4 regions of the Micromonospora sp. NPDC049060 genome follow, and region 2 is predicted to be linked to each of the others. Evidence: riboswitches for the same ligand, from Rfam matches in the RefSeq annotation. Region 2 holds a riboswitch; each other region holds the start of a gene.
The links. Region 2 has a riboswitch for cyclic di-AMP ahead of AB0B83_RS04710 (NlpC/P60 family protein). Riboswitches for the same ligand answer to the same signal wherever they lie in the genome.
Positions count from the first base shown of each region.

Region 1: it holds a riboswitch for cyclic di-AMP, as region 2 does, so the genes downstream of both, AB0B83_RS20060 (hypothetical protein) here and AB0B83_RS04710 (NlpC/P60 family protein) in region 2, are expected to answer to the same signal.
Region 3: it holds a riboswitch for cyclic di-AMP, as region 2 does, so the genes downstream of both, AB0B83_RS27685 (C39 family peptidase) here and AB0B83_RS04710 (NlpC/P60 family protein) in region 2, are expected to answer to the same signal.
Region 4: it holds a riboswitch for cyclic di-AMP, as region 2 does, so the genes downstream of both, AB0B83_RS02830 (hypothetical protein) here and AB0B83_RS04710 (NlpC/P60 family protein) in region 2, are expected to answer to the same signal.

Region 1 is NZ_JBEZEV010000057.1:19,137-23,435, forward strand. Features, by position in the region: gene AB0B83_RS20050 (AAA family ATPase) at 1-1,407, shown strand, start outside; gene AB0B83_RS20055 (cation diffusion facilitator family transporter) at 1,484-2,401, shown strand; cyclic di-AMP (ydaO/yuaA leader) riboswitch at 2,555-2,686, shown strand; gene AB0B83_RS20060 (hypothetical protein) at 2,700-3,785, shown strand; gene AB0B83_RS20065 (SRPBCC family protein) at 3,876-4,299, opposite strand, start outside.
Region 2 is NZ_JBEZEV010000006.1:30,508-34,806, forward strand. Features, by position in the region: gene dcd (dCTP deaminase) at 1-529, shown strand, start outside; gene AB0B83_RS04710 (NlpC/P60 family protein) at 584-1,624, opposite strand; cyclic di-AMP (ydaO/yuaA leader) riboswitch at 1,637-1,770, opposite strand; gene AB0B83_RS04715 (peptidoglycan recognition family protein) at 2,009-4,033, shown strand; gene AB0B83_RS04720 (NlpC/P60 family protein) at 4,098-4,299, opposite strand, start outside.
Region 3 is NZ_JBEZEV010000115.1:9,674-13,972, reverse strand. Features, by position in the region: gene AB0B83_RS27690 (acyltransferase) at 1-575, shown strand, start outside; cyclic di-AMP (ydaO/yuaA leader) riboswitch at 895-1,035, shown strand; gene AB0B83_RS27685 (C39 family peptidase) at 1,264-2,109, shown strand; gene AB0B83_RS27680 (alpha/beta fold hydrolase) at 2,215-2,958, shown strand; gene AB0B83_RS27675 (CDP-glycerol glycerophosphotransferase family protein) at 3,025-4,299, opposite strand, start outside.
Region 4 is NZ_JBEZEV010000003.1:187,357-191,655, forward strand. Features, by position in the region: gene AB0B83_RS02820 (hypothetical protein) at 1-277, opposite strand, end outside; gene AB0B83_RS02825 (YibE/F family protein) at 755-2,104, shown strand; cyclic di-AMP (ydaO/yuaA leader) riboswitch at 2,271-2,402, shown strand; gene AB0B83_RS02830 (hypothetical protein) at 2,406-3,422, shown strand; gene AB0B83_RS02835 (carbonic anhydrase) at 3,520-4,272, opposite strand.

The DNA of each region.
Region 1 (4,299 bases), on a different contig from region 2:
CCGTCGTCGGTCTTCGTCGAGTACATCGCCTCGGTGCTGCCCTCGCTCGGCGAGGACACCGCCACCCTGCACTCGCTGGGCACGCTCTTCGCGGGCCTGACCGCCACCCGCACCGATCCGCCGGCGGTGGCGGCGGTGAAGGGCTCGCTGCGGATGCGGCGGGTGCTGGAGCGGGCGGTCCGGGACGCGGTGCCGGGCGGCCCGACCGAGCTGCGCCTGCTCTACCGGGGCGAGCTGCTCCGGCTGGAGCGCCGCGAGCTGGACGGCATCCGGGACCGGGCGATGCCCCGGGGCGCCCGCCGCAACGAGGTGCGCCGGGCCGGCTTCGACGGGGTCTTCGCGGCGCTGTGGGCGCAGGCCCGCAGGCTGGGCGTGGGCCGGCTGCCCGAGCAGCGCGCGTTCGAGGACGAGATCGCCGAGCGGCCGGAGTTCCGGGAGTTCCTGAAGGCGTGGTGGCCCCGGCTGCACCCCCGGCACGTGCTGGGCTGGCTGGCCCGTCCGGACCGGCTGCACCGCTACGCCGAGGGGATCCTGTCCCGCGCCGAGATCCGGCTGCTGACCGACGCGTACCGCAGCCTCGACGCCGCCGGGCTGACGATCGCCGACATCGCGCTGCTCGACGAGCTGGACGCGCTGCTCGGCAAGCCGATGAAGCCCGCCCGGGCGAAGCGGGACCCGTTCCAGCTGGCCGGCGGGGTCCGCGAGCTGAGCACCTTCGCCGACCGGCAGCGCGCCGCCCGCGAGGCGGCGCGGGAACGCCCGGACGACTACCGGGAGTACGCGCACGTGGTGGTCGACGAGTCGCAGGACGTCTCGCCGATGCAGTGGCGCATGATCGGCCGGCGGGGCCGGCTGGCCTCGTGGACGGTGGTGGGCGATCCGGCGCAGACGGCGTGGACGGGGGAGCCCGAGGAGCTGAACCGGGCCCGGGACCAGGCGTTGGGCCGGCGCAAGCGGCACCACTTCACCCTCACCACGAACTACCGCAACTCGGCGGAGATCTTCGCGGTGGCGGCGGCCGAGATCCGCCGGCTGCACCCGGACCTGCCGCTGCCCCGGGCGGTGCGCTCCACCGGCGTCGACCCGGTCGCGCTGTCGGTGCCGCCGGCGGAGCTGGAGGCCGCGGTGGTGGCGGCGGCCGGCGCGCTGCTCGCCGACGTGGAGGGCACGGTCGGGGTGATCATGCCGGTGCCGCGCCGCGACGAGGTTGCCGGCTGGCTGGGCGGGCTCGGCGCGCCGCGTTTGCAGGTGGTGACCAGCCTGGAGGCCAAGGGCATGGAGTACGACGGGGTCGTCCTCGTCGCCCCGGGCGAGATCCGGGCCGACCCGGGGTCGGGGGTGCGGACGCTCTACGTGGCGCTGTCCCGGGCCACCCAGCGGCTGACCACCGTCGACCCGATCGGCTGAGCCGCCGTTACTTGCATACATAGCGATGTGAGCATAGATTGAACGCGAATCCGGACGCCTGACGGAGGGTGGGCGCGTGGGCGCAGGTCATGACCACCATCACGGGTCGGTGGCGAATGCCGCGCACCGCCACCGGGGCCGGCTCTGGGCGGCGTTCGGGCTGCTCGCCGGCCTCATGGTGGTGGAGGCGGTGGCGGCCTTCCGCACGGGCTCGCTGGCCCTGCTGAGCGACGCCGGGCACATGTTCACCGACGTGCTCGGCATCGGCATGGCGCTCGCGGCGATCGCCGCGACCCGGCGGGCGGGCGCCGACCCGCAGCGCACCTTCGGGCTCTACCGGCTGGAGGTACTGGCCGCACTGGCCAACGCCGTCCTGCTCTCCGGCGTCGCGGTCTACGTCGTGATCGAGGCGGTGCGCCGCTTCGGCGACCCGCCGGAGGTGCTGGCCGGCCCGATGCTTGTGGTCGCCGTGCTCGGCCTGCTCGCCAACATCGGCGCCTTCGCGCTGCTGCGCTCCGGGGCGAAGGAGAGCATCAACGTCCACGGCGCGTACCTGGAGGTGCTCGGCGACCTGCTGGGGTCACTCGGCGTGATCGGGGCCGCGCTGCTGATCGCCACCACCGGCTGGTGGTGGGCGGATCCACTGGTGGCGGTCGCGATCGGGGTGCTCATCCTGCCGCGCACCTGGCGGCTCGGGCGGGCCGCGCTGCGCATCCTGGTGCAGGCCGCGCCGGAGCACCTCCAGGTGACCGCGGTGCACGACCGGCTGGCCGCCGTGCCCGGCGTCGCCGAGGTGCATGACCTGCACGTCTGGACGCTGACCTCCGGGATGGAGGTGGCCTCGGCCCACCTGACCATGGCACCCGGCGCGGAGGTCGGCGCGGTGCTGGGCGCCGCCCGGGCCGCGCTGCACGACGACTTCCACATCGAGCACGCCACGTTGCAGATCGAGCCCGGAGCGTCACGCGGGGCCTGCGGGTCGGTTGAGTGGTAATGAGGACAACCTTAAATCTGGGAGAGTATTGTGCGCTTATGCCGGATTTGACTGTTAGTGGACGTACACCCTGCGTCACCTGCGCTGCATCAGTCACAGCGGCACCGGTAGGCTCGGCTTCGGCCTCCGCCAGGCGGCACCCACCGGTGCCGGCGGTGGCCGCCGCCTAATCGCCCGGCGGGGCGAACCGGGGAACCATGTCCGTGGGGTGCATCCGCGTCAGCGGTAGGGATCTTCCGTCCCGAACCCGTCAGCTAACCCGGTCGGCGGCTGACGGAAGGACACGTGTATGCCAGTGATGGCACCTGTACGACGACGTGCCGCCCGGACGGCGGCCCTGATCGCCACGATGCTCGCCCTCGGCGCCGCGGTGGCCCCGGTCACCGCCGCCCCGGCGGCGGCCGCCACCCGGGCCGGCCTGCTCGCCGCGGCCCCCGGCCAGGACGAGGAGGGCGGCACCCCCGCCCTGCGGGCCCAGTTGGAGGCCGCCAGCAAGGGCTACCTCGACGCCAAGCGCGCCCTGGACACGTCGGCCAAGCGGCAGCAGCAGCTCGCCGCGCAGCTCAAGACCACCGAGGTCGAGTTGGCCGCGCACACCGCCAGGGTCGGCGAGATCGCGGGCGCGGCCTACCGCACCGGCCGGCTCAGCGTGGCGTCCGCCCTGCTCAACAGCAGCTCGCCGGACGGCTTCATGGACCGCGCCGCCGCCCTCGACGCGGTGGCCGCCAAGGAGGACCGGGCCCTGCGCGAACTCCAGGAGACCCGGGACCAGGCCACCCGCACCAAGCTCGCCCTGGACGGCGAGATCCGGGAGCAGCGCAAGCAGGTCACCGTGATGGCCAAGCGCAAGGAGCAGGCCGAGCGGGCGCTGACGGTCGCCAACCGCGAGCAGCAGCAACAGCGGCAGCAGTCCACGGGGGCGGGCACCTCGCCGGGCGGCACCTCCAGCAAGACGGCGAAGGCGGCCCCGCGCAACTCCGACGGCTCCTGGCCGCGCGAGTCGTGCAGCGTCAACGACCCGACCCCCGCCAACGGCTGCATCACCCCGCGCACCCTGCACGCGCTCAACCAGGCCAAGGCGGCGGGCTTCACCCGCTACGTCTCCTGCTACCGCCCCGGCGGCTCGGGCGAACACCCGAAGGGCCGGGCCTGCGACTTCGCGGCCCAGAAGGGCGGCTTCGGCGGCGACGCCACCGGCGGCGACCGGACGTACGGCAACAACCTGTCGGCGTACTTCGTGCGCAACGCCGACCGGCTCGCCGTGCTCTACGTGATCTGGTACAGGCAGATCTGGCTGCCCAGCAGCGGCTGGAAGTCGTACAGCGGGGCCAACGGCGACCCGTCCAGCGACCACACCAACCACGTGCACCTGTCGGTCTACTGACGCCCGCGCCCCGGTGCCCCGCCCGTCGCGGGTCACCGGGGCGCGACGGCGTCCGTCGCCCCCGGCCACCGCGGCCGGGCCGTCCGGCGGTCAGTCGGCCGACGACCCGGGCAGGCTCGTGTCGAGGGCCGTGGCGAGGCGGGCGGCCAGCCCGAGGTGGGCGGCGCGGGCCTGGCGGAACGCGTAGCCGAAGAGCGGCGCGGGCGCGGCGAGGGTGATCTCGACCTCGATGCGGACCACGCCGTCGGGCTCCGCCCGCAACCGGGTGTGGTTGCGCACCGTGGTGGCAGGCCACTGCCGGGCCACGGTGACGATCTCGTCGGGATCGTCGACGAGGACGTCGGCCCGGCAGGTGATCGGCAGGCGCACCGGCCCGGCGGCCAGTCGATCGGTGATGTCGTAGCTGGCCCGCGCGCCAGGACGGGGCGGCACCCGGCGGACCCGGACGATCAGCGGGTGCAGGTCCTGCTGCCGGGTGGGGTCGGCGAGCAGCGCCGCGGCCTCCGCGAGGGAG
Region 2 (4,299 bases):
CGCGCTGGAGCCGTTCGAGCCCGCGCTGGTGCAACCGTCCAGCATCGACGTACGCCTGGACAAGCTCTTCCGGGTCTTCAACAACCACCTCTACACCCACATCGACCCCGCGCAGCAGCAGGACGACCTCACGTCGATGGTCGAGGTGCCGGAGGGCGAGCCGTACGTGCTGCATCCGGGCGAGTTCGTGCTCGCCTCGACGCTGGAGGTGATCACGCTCGGCGACCAGCTCGCCGGACGACTGGAGGGGAAGAGCTCACTGGGCCGGCTGGGCCTGCTCACCCACTCCACGGCGGGCTTCATCGACCCCGGCTTCTCCGGTCACGTGACCCTCGAACTGTCCAACGTCGCCAACCTGCCGATCACCCTCTGGCCGGGCATGAAGATCGGCCAGCTCTGCATCTTCCGGCTCTCGTCGCCGGCGAAGCACCCGTACGGCTCGGCCGTCTACGGCTCGCGCTACCAGGGGCAGCGCGGCCCGACGCCAAGCCGCTCCTGGCAGCACTGGCGCACCTGGCCGACGCGCTGACCCGACCCCGTGGGCACGCGGAGGGCCCCGCCGGGCAGGGGCCCTCCGCGCGACTCAGCCGGGGCGGCCGTAGCTGTGGATCGGGCCGTCGTCGACCTTCTTCATCTTGATCGGCACCCCGGCGCGGGAGGCGTGCACCACCCAGCCCCCGCCGACGTACATGCCGACGTGGTGCAGGTCGCTGTAGTAAAAGACGAGGTCGCCCGGGCGCAGCTCGCCCCGGCTGACGGACGCGGTGGCCCGGCGCTGCTGTGCGGCGTTGTGCGGCAGCGACACCCCCGCCTTCGCCCAGGCGGCGAGCATCAGGCCGGAGCAGTCGTACGAGTTCGGCCCCTCGGCACCCCAGACGTAGGGCTTGCCGATCTGCGCGCAGGCGAACTTCACGGCGGTGCCGGCCGGGCCGCCGGGATAGCCGGCCGGGCAGGGGGCGGGACGCAGCGGCCCGCCGCCGCCGTTGCCGTAGACCCGCAGCCGCAGCTTCTGCAACCGGTCGATCTCGGCGTTGATCTGCTTCTTCTTCGCCGCGAGCTGGGCCTCGGTGCGGCCGAGCTGGACGACCATCTCGTCCAGCGGCGCCTTCTTGGCGGCCAGCCGGTCGCGCAGCTCGGCCACCTGCCGCACGTCCTGCTGCTGGTGCTGGGCGAACTGGTCGAGCAGTTCGAGCTGCCCGATCATCTCGCTCGGTGAGCGGCTGCCCAGTAGGGCGTTGACGGCGGAGACGTTCTCGCCCTTGTAGGCGCGGGCCGCCAACGCGCCGACCTTCTCCATCGCCTGGTCGACCTGCTTCTCCAGCGGCCCGATCTGCGCGGCGAGCGCGTCGGCCTGCTTCCGCCTGGCGGCCAGGTCCTGTCGGGTGGCGTTGTGCCGTTCGATGATCGGTTCGAGCTTGTTCCAGTCCTCGTCGATCTGCCGCTCGATCTCGGCGACAGTCGGTTCGGCGTGGGCCGCCGTGGCGCCGCCGGTCAGGACGACGGCGAACGCGGCCAGGGCGGCGAGGGCGGTGGTGCAGCGGTACCAGCGTGGGCGCGGCGCAGCCGTCACCGGGTCGGCGAGGGCCGACCGGGCCGACGGTGGCCGCGGGGCATGGTGTGCCACCGGGCTTCGTACTCCTTCTTCCGTACCGCCTACCGGGTTAGCTGACGGGTTCGGGCGGGAAGGGGCGCCCTACCGCAGGACTGCGGATTCACCCCGGGGAACCTGGGTCCCCGGCTCGCTCGGGAGCGACTCGGCGGTGTCGGACCGTCACCGCCCTGGTTGGACGGAATGTCACCGGCCGACGAAGGACCAGAGTAGAGACGACCGTTATCGATCCGCAACCCTACGGGCGGTGACACTCCGTACCCACCCGGGTCGGGCGGATCCGCAACCCGGGCGACGAAGATTTCCTTCCTTCTGAAGTGTCTGGCGGAAAGGTATTGACCAGAGGCGGCGGGCGGGGCGAAGGTGACCCCACCTTTGCCCGTCCGAACTGGGGGTCTGATGCACCTGTCAGCGACATCGAGGAGCAGACGCGTCCTGCTGGCCGCCGCCGTGGCCGCCGCCATGGCGACGACGCCGCTCACCGCCGCCGGGTCCGCCGCCGCGGCAGCGCCGGTGAACGACCGGCAGCAGCAGTACGCCGCCGCGGCCGCCGAGTACGGCGTACCGGAGAGCGTCCTGCTCGGGGTCTCCTACCTGCAGTCCCGCTGGGACACCAACGCCGGCACGCCGAGCACCAGCGGCGGCTACGGACCGATGCACCTCACCGACGCCGAGCACGTCGCCGCCCTCGCCGGCGGCACGCACCACGACGAGGGCACCGAGGACCCGCGCGGCGACGAGTCCCGCCCGTCCCTGGCCGAGGCCGGCGAGCCGCCAGCCGCCACGCCTCCCGCCGAGGCCGCGCTGCGGACCGTCGACGCCGCCGCCGGGCTGACCGGCGCCAGCGAGGAGTCGCTGCGGACGGACGTCACGGCGAACATCCGGGGCGGCGCGGCGCTGCTGGCCGCGTACCAGAAGGAGATCGGCGCCCCGGTCGGCGCCGGCACCGACCCGGCGGCCTGGTACGGCGCGGTGGCCCGGTACTCCGGCGCGGACAGCGCCGACGCCGCGGCGGCCTTCGCCAACGAGGTGTACGCCACCATCGCCACGGGCGACAGCCGGGTGACCGACGACGGGCAGCGGGTCACGCTTGCCGGCCGGGCGGTCCAGCCGAACCGCTCCTGGCTGGACCGGCTGAACCTGCGCAAGCTCGCCCGGCCGGACGGGCTGGAGTGCCCGGACGACATCTCCTGCGAGTGGATCCCGGCGCCGTACGAGAACTACGGCCCCACCCTGGGCGACTACGGCAACCACGACCTGGGGAACCGTCCCACCCAGCAGAAGATCGAGTACATCGTCATCCACGACACCGAGGGCTACTTCGGTCCCAGCGTCAACCTGGTCAAGGACCCGAAGCGGGTGGGTTGGCACTACACCCTGCGCTCGGTGGACGGGCACATCGCCCAGCACATCAAGACCAAGAACGTCGGCTGGCACGCCGGCAACTGGTACGTGAACGCCAAGTCCATCGGCCTCGAACACGAGGGCTTCGCCGGGCACGGCACCTGGTACACCGAGGCGATGTACCGCACCTCCGCCAAGCTGGTCCGCCACCTGGCGCGGCAGTACAACATCCCGCTGGACCGCAACCACATCATCGGGCACGACAACGTCCCCGGCACCGTCGCCGCGAACGTGCGCGGCATGCACTGGGACCCGGGACCGTACTGGAACTGGTCGCACTACTTCGACCTGCTCAAGGCGCCGTTCAAGTCGACCGGCACGCACCGGACCGGTCTGGTCACCATCGACCCGGACTTCGCCACCAACCAGCCGCCGTTCACCGGCTGCAACCGGCAGCCTCCGGGCGTGCCGAACCCGCCCCCGGCGACGGCCCCCTGCCCGCTGCGCGGCTCGTCCGCGCTGTTCCTGCACAACGCGCCGAGCCACGACGCGCCGCTTGTCAACGACATCGCGCTGCGGCCCGACGGCACGCCGAACACCACGTACGTCTCCGACCACGGCGCCCGCGTCTCCGCCGGCCAGACGTACGCGCTTGCCGAGGTGCAGGGCGACTGGACCGCCATCTGGTACCTCGGCCAGAAGGGGTGGTTCCACAACCCCGCCGCCAAGCCGACGGCGAAGTGGACCGTCGGGTTCGTGGTGACCCCGAAGGCCGGTAAGGCCACCATCCCGGTGTACGGCCGGGCCTACCCGGAGCAGGCCGCGTACCCGGAGGGCGTGCCGTACCAGGCGATCTCGCCGCTGCAGTACACGCTCTCGGCCGGCCAGCGGTACGCCGTCGGCAACCTGCTCGCTGGCGAGTACTACCGGGCCACCACGTTCGACGGCTCCGCCCCCCACGACCAGACGGTCGTCCGGGGCGACAACAGGTACGTGCAGGTCCAGTTCGGTCACCGGATCATGTACGTCAACCTGGACGACGTGAACCTGGTGCCGTCCCCGCTGGGCGCGCCCCGCTGATCCCACCGCACGACGAGGGCCCCCGGTCGATCCGACCGGGGGCCCTCTCGTTGCGCGATGCGGATCAGCCGGGCCTGCGGAATCCTGCCACCGGCATCGTGTTGATGCTGGAGACGTTTACCGGCTTGCCGGCCCGGGGCGCGTGCACCATCTTGTCGTTGCCGAGGTAGAGGCCGACGTGACTCAGGTCGGCCTTGAAGAAGACCAGGTCACCCGGGCGCGCCTCGGAGCGCGGGATGGCCTTGCCCTCGTTCCACTGCGCACCC
Region 3 (4,299 bases), on a different contig from region 2:
CCGCCGCCGAGCTGATGCGGCGTGGCCGGTGGCGCGGGCCGGGCCTGCCGCTGGCCAGCCTGCTCTTCGTGGCGACCTGGGTGGTCGCCGCGCAGTGGGTCCGCGCCGAACTGTGGGCGGCGCTGCTCTCGGTCGCGTACATCCTGGTCATCGCCGCGGCGGCGGACGCGGACGTGCGCGGGCGGCGCTCGCCGTGGCGGTCCCGGCCGATGATCTGGCTGGGCGAGGTCTCCTTCGCCTTCTATCTGGTGCACGTCCTCGTGATGATCACCGTCCTGCGGCTCACCGGTGACTGGGGCGTCGGCTTCACCGGCTGGTGGGGGCTGGCGGTGGTGCTCGGCTTCCTGCTGGTCAACCTGGCCCTGGCCGGCCTGTTGCACCGTCTCGTCGAGACGCCGATGATGCGGCTGCTCACCCCGCGTAGGCCGGCCCGGGCGCCGCGGGACGGGGACGCCGCCGGGCAGGACCCCGGCGGCCCCGGGGCGGCGCCGGGGGACCGGGGCAACGCCGTGCCGCGCCCCCGGGCCGCCGATCCACAGGACGACCACCGGACGACGTACGCCGACTCGCGCTGAGCGCCCCCGGCGGCCGGAGAGTCCGGGCGACGAATCCCCACCGTTTCGGTGACGCCGGTCACCACGCCGTCGAACCGGTCATCGGGCGCGGCCCGGTCGATTCCAGCCGGGGTTTCGGCGCCGATGTCCGCCACTTGTCCCGTTGTCGCCCCAAGGTGCGTGCAGAAACGGTCGTCCCATTGAGTCGCGTCAGTGGCGAAGTGCCCGCAAAAATTGTCTCCCGATCAAGGTTTAGGCAGGTGGGACGGGGTTGGCAGGGCGCGGACCGGCCAGTAATGTCGGCGCGTCCGGTGCGGTACCCGATCGCCAGAGGCGACGCCGCGCCGACCCGCCTAATCGTGAACGACGAACCGGGGACCCAGTGCTCGTTGGGGTGAATCCGTGGGCCGTGGGCCCGTGGTAGGGCGTTCTTCCCGCCCGAATCCGTCAGCTAACCCGGTCGGCGGTGTCGGAAGGAGTTCCATCTTCATGCCACACCCGTACACCCCTCGGCTGTGCCGCCGTCTCCACGGCGCCGCGGTGACCGCGCTCGTCGGCCCGCAGGTCATGAGCTGACCCACCGGTCACCGTCCGTCGCCCGGCGTCCCGGGCGCATCCCCTGAGTGGTCCACCACCCGCCCGGACTCCCGTCCGCGCGGCGGTCCGCCCTGCCCTCGGCGCGGACCGACGGCCGCTCACCCCCGAGCCCGTGGAGGAAACCGTGAAGCACCACCTCAAGCGACAGTTGCGTCGCCTCACGTCCGAGCGTCCGTACCAGCTGGCCGCCGCGTCCGCCGCGGCGCTCGTGCTGGCGTCGGGCACGGGCGCGCTGCTGGCCGGAGCCGACGAGGACCCCGCCGTCGCGCAGGCCCCGGTGGCCGCCACCGAGCTGCGGGACGACGCCGCGGCCTCGCGCAGCCAGGCCCGGGTCGCGCCCGCCCCGTCCAGCGCCGCCCCGGCCGCGTCCAGCGCCGCCCCGTCGGCCAGCGCGTCCAGCGCCGCCCCGGACCCGGACCTGACCCGCAAGCCGGCGCCGCCGAAGCCTCCGGCCGCCAAGAGCCTGGACTACGACTACCAGGCCCAGACCACCTTCTACAACTGTGGTCCGGCGGCCGTCCGGCACGCCCTCAGCGCCGCCGGCATCGCGCGCAGCCAGGACGCCCTCGGTGCCCAGCTGGGCACCGACCAGATGGGTACCGACTCGGCCCAGGACACCACCCGCGTGCTGAACGCGACGGTGAAGGGCGACCCGTACCGGACCCGGATGATCCCCGGTGGCGCCGCCACCCCGGCCCAGATGGACCGGCTCCAGGCCGACGTCGTCGCGGCCATCGCCGACGGGCGGGGCGTCGTGGTCAACGTCGCCGGCAGCGCCACGGACACCGACGGCGGCTGGCACTCCTTCCCCGGCGGCCACTACGTCGCGGTGGTCGGCTACCAGGACGAGGGGCGGCTGGTGAAGATCGCCGACTCGGCGAACCCGGCGACCGCGTCGTACTGGATGAGCACCATCGCCCTGGCGAACTGGGCCGCCACCCGCGGCTACTCCGCCTGAGCGACTCCGTCGGGCGTCGGCTCCCCACCCGGGGGGTCGGCGCCCGATGTCGTGTCCGGGTCACGGCCCTCGCCCGCGGCGTCCGACGGGTGGCACACTGCGCCCATGGTCGATGAGTCGGGTGACGGGGCCGGCCGGCGGGTGCTCCTGCTGCTGCACGGCATGGGCGCGACCGGCGACGTGTGGCTGCCCTGGGCGCCGCTGCTGGAGCGTCGGTGGGCGGGGCGGTGGCTGGCGCCGGACCTCGCCGGCCACGGCTGGTCGCCGCCGCTGCCGGAGTACTCCTTCCCGGGGCTGGCCGCGCGGATCGGCGCGGGGCTCGCGGCGGGGGACCGGCTCGTCGTGCTGGGGCACTCCCTCGGCGGGGTGGTCGGGCTGGCGCTGGCCGCCCGGGGCGCCGGACTGCCCGTCGACGCCGTCGTCGGGCTCGGCATCAAGGCCGTCTGGTCGCCGGCGGAGCTGGCCAAGGCGGGTGAGTTGGCGGCCCGGCCGGTGACCTGGTTCGCCAGCCGGGACGAGGCGGCCCGCCGCTACCTACGGGTGGCCGGCCTGTCCGGGCTCTTCGCCCCGGAGCACCCCGTCGTGGAGGCGGGGCTGCGGCAGGTCGACGGCCGCTGGCGGCTGGCGATGGACCCGGCCGCGTTCGGCGTGGGCGCGCCGGAGTTGCCCGCCCTGCTGGCGGCGACCGACGTGCCCGTACTGCTGGCCCGCGGCGAGCACGACCCCATGGTCACCGACGCCCAGCTCACGGAGCTGGGGGTGCCGGTCGCCGTCCTGCCCGGCCTCGGGCACAACGCCCACGTCGAGGCCCCCGATGCGGTCCTGGACCTCGTCGAGCCGTACCGCTGACGTGCCCCGCGAACGGCCCGGCCCACAGGTCCGCCGTCGCGACCGGTGTGCCTCCCGACCGGGGCGTCAGGTGGCGGGGGAGAGGGTCGCCTCGTCCGGGTCGAGCGGCAGGCCGGTCGCGCCGCCCGTGCGCGGGGCGGGCGTCTTCCAGCCCTCGTCGAGCTGGCGCCGGGCGGCCTCCAGGAACGCCTCGGCGTACGACTCGGCGGGGAAGTCGCCCAGGTAGCGGCTCCGGGTGGCCCACCGCGCCGAGGCCAGCGGATCGGTGTCCAGCAGCGCGGTCAGCACCTCGTCCACGTTCGCCATGTCGCGCCGCAGCACGTAGCCCGACCCGGCGAGCGGGAACTGCTCGGGGAACCGGTCGCCGGAGTCCACCATGTCGGTCACCGCGTACGGCTTGCCGGAGTAGAGGTAGTCGGAGATCACCCCGGACACGTCGGAGACCAGCGCGTCCGAACGGTTCACGCACTCGGTCAGGGTCAGCTCCCGGCTGGCGGCGGCCCCGAAGACGTGCTGCCGGCCGCTGCGGGCCCGGTCCGCGGCCAGCAGTTCGGTGAGCCGGCCCAGCTGCCGGGCGGAGGCCGGGTTCTGCGAGGTGTACGGGTGGGCCCGCAGGATCACCGTCGCGCCCCGGTCGAGCAGCCGGCGCAGCAGCGTCTCGGCCACCGGCAGGGAGCAGTAGTTCGCGTCCGCGTTGTGCCCGGTCCAGGTCGGCGTGTAGAGCACTGTCGGGTTGGCCCGCCCGTGCGCCGGCTCCGGGCGTACCTCGATCGACTCGACCTGCGGGCGGCCGACGACGACGAACTTCTCCGCCGGGATGTCCACCCCGGCGCGGGCGTACCGGTCGACGGCGGCCTGGCCGGCGACGAAGATCCGGTCGAAGATCGCCGAGACCGGGTTGGCGCTGGGGGCCTTGTCGCTGTCGCCGTGGTGCAGCTGGACGTGGGTCAGCTGGGTGTAGCGGATGCAGTGGCTGTTCTTCGCGCCGTGGTTGACGTAGAACGCCACCCGCAGGCTCGGCACCAGCGCCTCGTCCATGGCCCTGGTGGTGGGGCAGTAGACGACGGGCGCGCTGGTGGCCGCGGCGACCAGGGGCAGGAACTCCGGCTCGCGCACCATCACCAGGAACGGGCGGCCGATCCGCTCCAGGTACGGCAGCCACATGGTGACCTGGTACTCCGAGCCGGGCGGCGCGGAGAAGTGGAGCAGGAACTCGGGCTGGTGCCGGCGCAGCGCGCGGGACACCGCCGAACCGCCGGCCCCCGGCCGGAACTTGCGCCGGGCCAGGTCCAGCCCGACCGCCGCGGCGCCGGCGGCGACCAGGGCGACGGCCGCCAGCGC
Region 4 (4,299 bases), on a different contig from region 2:
CAGCGGCGTGCCTGGCGGAGACGACGGGCACCCGGGCGGCGGCGTGCCGGGCCGGCGCGGGAGCGGCGTCCGGAACGGGCGCGGGCGCGGCGGCGGCGTGCGGGCCGGGCGCGGCGGCGTGCGGGCCGGGCGCGGCGGCGGCGTGCGCCGATGGGTTCGCGGGATGACCCGTCTGGTGCGAGTCGTGGCCGATCGTGTGCATCGCGGCCAGCCCGAGCAGCGTGCCGACGAGCAGCAGGAGCCGCGCGCCACGCGCCGCCGTCACCGTCGTCCGCACGTCCCTCACGCTAGCGCGTCGGCCCGTGCCGCAGGGGCACCACCCACGGCCGGCCCCCGCACGTGTGCGGGCCGGCACTGGTTCCCGCGCGTCAACGGCGCAGGTGGGCCGGTCGGGCACGTATGGGTCCCGCGCGTGGGCAGCCGAAACATGGGCGGCCGGGCGCGCGCAGGTCCCGCGCGTGGGCGTGCCGGGCGGGCGTGGCGAAGGTCCGCGCCGCGACACCACCAGCACGACCTGCGCCCCGATGCCGGGGTGGCTACCATTCGGCCGGTGGCCCTCCGGACTCCGCACCACCCGCGCCGCGCCCTCCGCCGGGCGATGGCGCCGACCGCCCGTCGCCGGACGGGAGCCGACGGCCACGGCACGTGACCACAGTGCCACGTGGAGGCGGTTCCCGCCCCCGCACCCGTGGCGACGCTGAACCGACCGGCCCGCCGGCCCGTACCCCGCCCTGGACTCGTTGGGAGACTCACGTTGGGCGCCGACCACACCCGTCCCGCTCCGTCCGCCCCGCCGAGGGTGCGGCGGATCCTCGTCGCGACGGTGGTGCCCCTCTTCGTCGCCACGCTGATCGCCGCCCTGGTGCTGTGGCCGTGGGACGCGCCCGACCCGGCGACCGGCACCGACGCACCCCGCTACCACGGCACGGTGACCCGGGTGGTGACGGAGCCGTGCCCGCCCGCCCCGGAGGCCCCGGAGGGGAGCCCCGACGCGCCACAGGGCCCCTGCGGCACGGTCACCGTACGGGTGCAGGACGGCCCCGACGCCGGCCAGCAGATCCAGACGCCGATCCCGGCCGGGCCCGGTGCGCCGACCGTCGCCGTGGACGACGAGATCATCCTGGTCGAGCTCACCGACCCCGCCGACCCCACGGCCAGCACCTACAACATCGCCGAGCACCAGCGCGGCAAGCCGCTGGTCTGGCTGGTGGCGCTCTTCGCGGCCGCCATCGTCGCCTTCGGGCGGTGGCGCGGGCTGGCCGCGCTGGGCGGGCTGGCAGCGAGCTTCGCCATCCTGCTGACCTTCGTGCTGCCGGGCATCAGCGCCGGGAACCCGCCCCTGCTGGTCGCGGTCGTCGGCGCCGCTCTGATCATGTTCGTGGTGCTCTACCTGACCCACGGCGTGACCGCGCAGACCTCGGTCGCCGTGCTCGGCACGCTGGGCAGCCTGGTGCTGACCGGTGTCCTCGGCACGATCGCCACCGCCGCGACCCACCTGACCGGGTTCGGCTCCGAGGACGCCACCACGCTGTCGATGTACCAGGCCGACGTCGACCTGCACGGGCTGCTGCTGGCCGGGATCATCATCGGCTCCCTCGGCGTGCTGGACGACGTCACGGTGACCCAGGCCGCCACGGTCACCGAGCTGGCGCACGCCAACCCCGGGCTGTCCCGAGGGCAGCTCTACCGGGCGGCGACCCGGGTCGGCCGGGCACACATCGCCTCGACGGTGAACACCATCGTGCTGGCGTACGCGGGCGCCTCGCTGCCGGTGCTGCTCCTGCTGACCGCCGACTCGCGGGCGGTGACCCAACTTCTCACCAGCGAGTTCCTCGCCCAGGAGATCGTCCGCAGCGCGGTCGCCACCCTGGGCCTGATCGCCGCCGTGCCGCTGACCACCGCGCTGGCGGCCCTGGTGACCACGGCCGGCCGACGCGGCGGGGACGCCACCGACCGCGCCGCGCCCGCGACCGCGCCGACGCCCCGTCCGGCGACCGACCGGTCCGAGGCGCTGGAGGCCCTCAGCGGGCCGCGTGGGGACACGCCGTCCGCCGCTCCCGCCGGATGGCCCGACGGGCGCAGAAGTACGGACACCGCATGGTGACGCTCCTCAGCGTGACCGAACAGGACGTTCAGCCTGATAAACGCGTCACTGGTCACCGTCCGCCATTACGAAATAACGCATTTAGTCGGCTTAGGGACGTAGATCCCCGGGAGCGTTCTCGGGTAACCTCGCTGCCGGTCACCGCCGAAGGCGCGCAGCGGCGCCTGCGGTGCCGCCGCCCAATCGCCGCGAGGCGAACCGGGGACCCAGGTACGTGGGGTGAATCCGCGACAGCGGTAGGGGCCACTTCCGCCCCGAACCCGTCAGCTAACCCGGTCGGCGGTCGACGGAAGGGAAAACTGTGACGGCACCCCTACGCCGCTGGTTGACGCCCGTGGTGGCCGTACTCGCCGCTCTGGCGGTCTTCGCCGGGCCTCTCCCGGCGGCGGCCGCGCCCACCCCGCCCAAGCCCTCCGGGCACGGGGACGACGAGCCCAAGCTGCTCGACGACCTCATCGAGGCCCGGAACCGGTCCTACGTGCAGGCCAAGGCGAAGTTGGCGAAGTCGAAGAAGCGCCAGCTCGAACTGGCCCTGGAGGTCTCCCGGGCGCAGGCCGAACTGAACGCGCTGGCTCCCCAGGTCAGCCAGATCGCCGCCCAGTCCTACCGCACCGGGCGGATCGGCGCGGTGTCCATGCTGCTGGACACCGCCAGCCCCGACTCGTTCGTCAAGCGCGCCGCCGCCCTCGACGAGCTCAACCTGGTCAACTCCAAGAAGCTCGCCGAGGTGAACGCGATCAAGGACCGCGCCGAGCAGGCCAAGCTGGCGCTCGACACCGAGGTCCGCGAACAGCAGAAGCTGACGAACGAGATGGCGCGCGGCAAGCGGGAGGCGGAGAAGGCGCTCGCGCTGGTCGGCGGCAGAGGGCTGACCAGTGGCAAGGTGGTCGCCACCTCGCCGGTGGCGAAGATCGCGCCGGGACGGACGGCCGACGGCGACTGGACGCCGCTGTCACCCACCGAGGACGACCCCACCACCTCCGGCCGCATCACCGCGCGCACCCTGCACATGTACAAGGAGGTCAAGCGGGTCGGCTTCAACCGGTTCGTCGGCTGTTACCGCCCCGGCGGGCCGTACGAGCACCCGAAGGGCCGGGCCTGCGACTGGTCGCTGCAGAAGAGCGGCTTCTCCCCCTGGCACAACGACGACACCTACATGTATGGCAACAACCTGACCGCGTTCCTGGTCCGCAACGCCGACCGGCTCGGCATCTACTACGTGATCTGGAACAGACAGATCTGGTTCCCGGCGACGGGCTGGAGTTCCTACAGCGGCCCGTCGAACCACACCGACCACGTCCACGTGTCACTGCTCTAGCCGGGACACACGTACACAGAGGGCCGCCCCGCCGGACGCGGGAGCGGCCCTCTGTCGTCGTGCGGGCCCGCCGCGACGACCTGCCGGGCGGGCGGAGTCAGGCGAGCGCGGCGCTGGCCGCCGCCTCCGGCGCGTCGGCCGTACGGGCGGGCACCTCGGCCACCGTCCGCACCTCGCCGGCGGTCAGCCGGTACGACATGCCGACCACCCCGCAGCGGCCGGCGGCCACCTCCGCGGCGAGGACGGCGGAGCGGCCCAGCATCGCCTCGACGGTGTGCGCGATGTGGATGTCGACGATGCCGTCGATGTCGTGCACGCCCTCGGCTGCGGCCCGGCGCAGGCTGGGCACCACGGCGTCCACCACGGCGCACAGGTGCCCGACCGGCGGGGTGCCGGTGGCGTCCGCCGCACGAGCCGCCTGGACGGCCCCGCAGGAGTCGTGACCGAGCACCACCACCAGCGGCGTGCCCAGGACCGTGACGGCGTACTCCACGCTGCCCAGCACCTCGGGACCGATGGTGTGCCCGGCGGTGCGGACCACGAAGAGGTCACCGAGGCCGCGGTCGAAGATGATCTCGGCGGCGAGCCGGGAGTCGGAGCAACCGACGATCACCGCGAAGGGGTGCTGCCCGTCGGCGACCGCGGCGCGGTGCCCGGCGTCCTGGTTGGGGTGGCGCGGGGCGCCGGTCACGAACCGCCGGTTGCCGGCGTGCAGCTCGGCGAGCGCCTGCTCGGGACTCGCGGGGACGGCGATCGCGGTGCCGACGTCGGCCGGGGCCCCGCCCGTGGCCGGCGCCGGGAGCGTCCGCTCCGGGCCCGGTTGGCTTCCTGGCGATCCGGGACGACTCATCCCACACCTCGCTACCTCACGTGAACG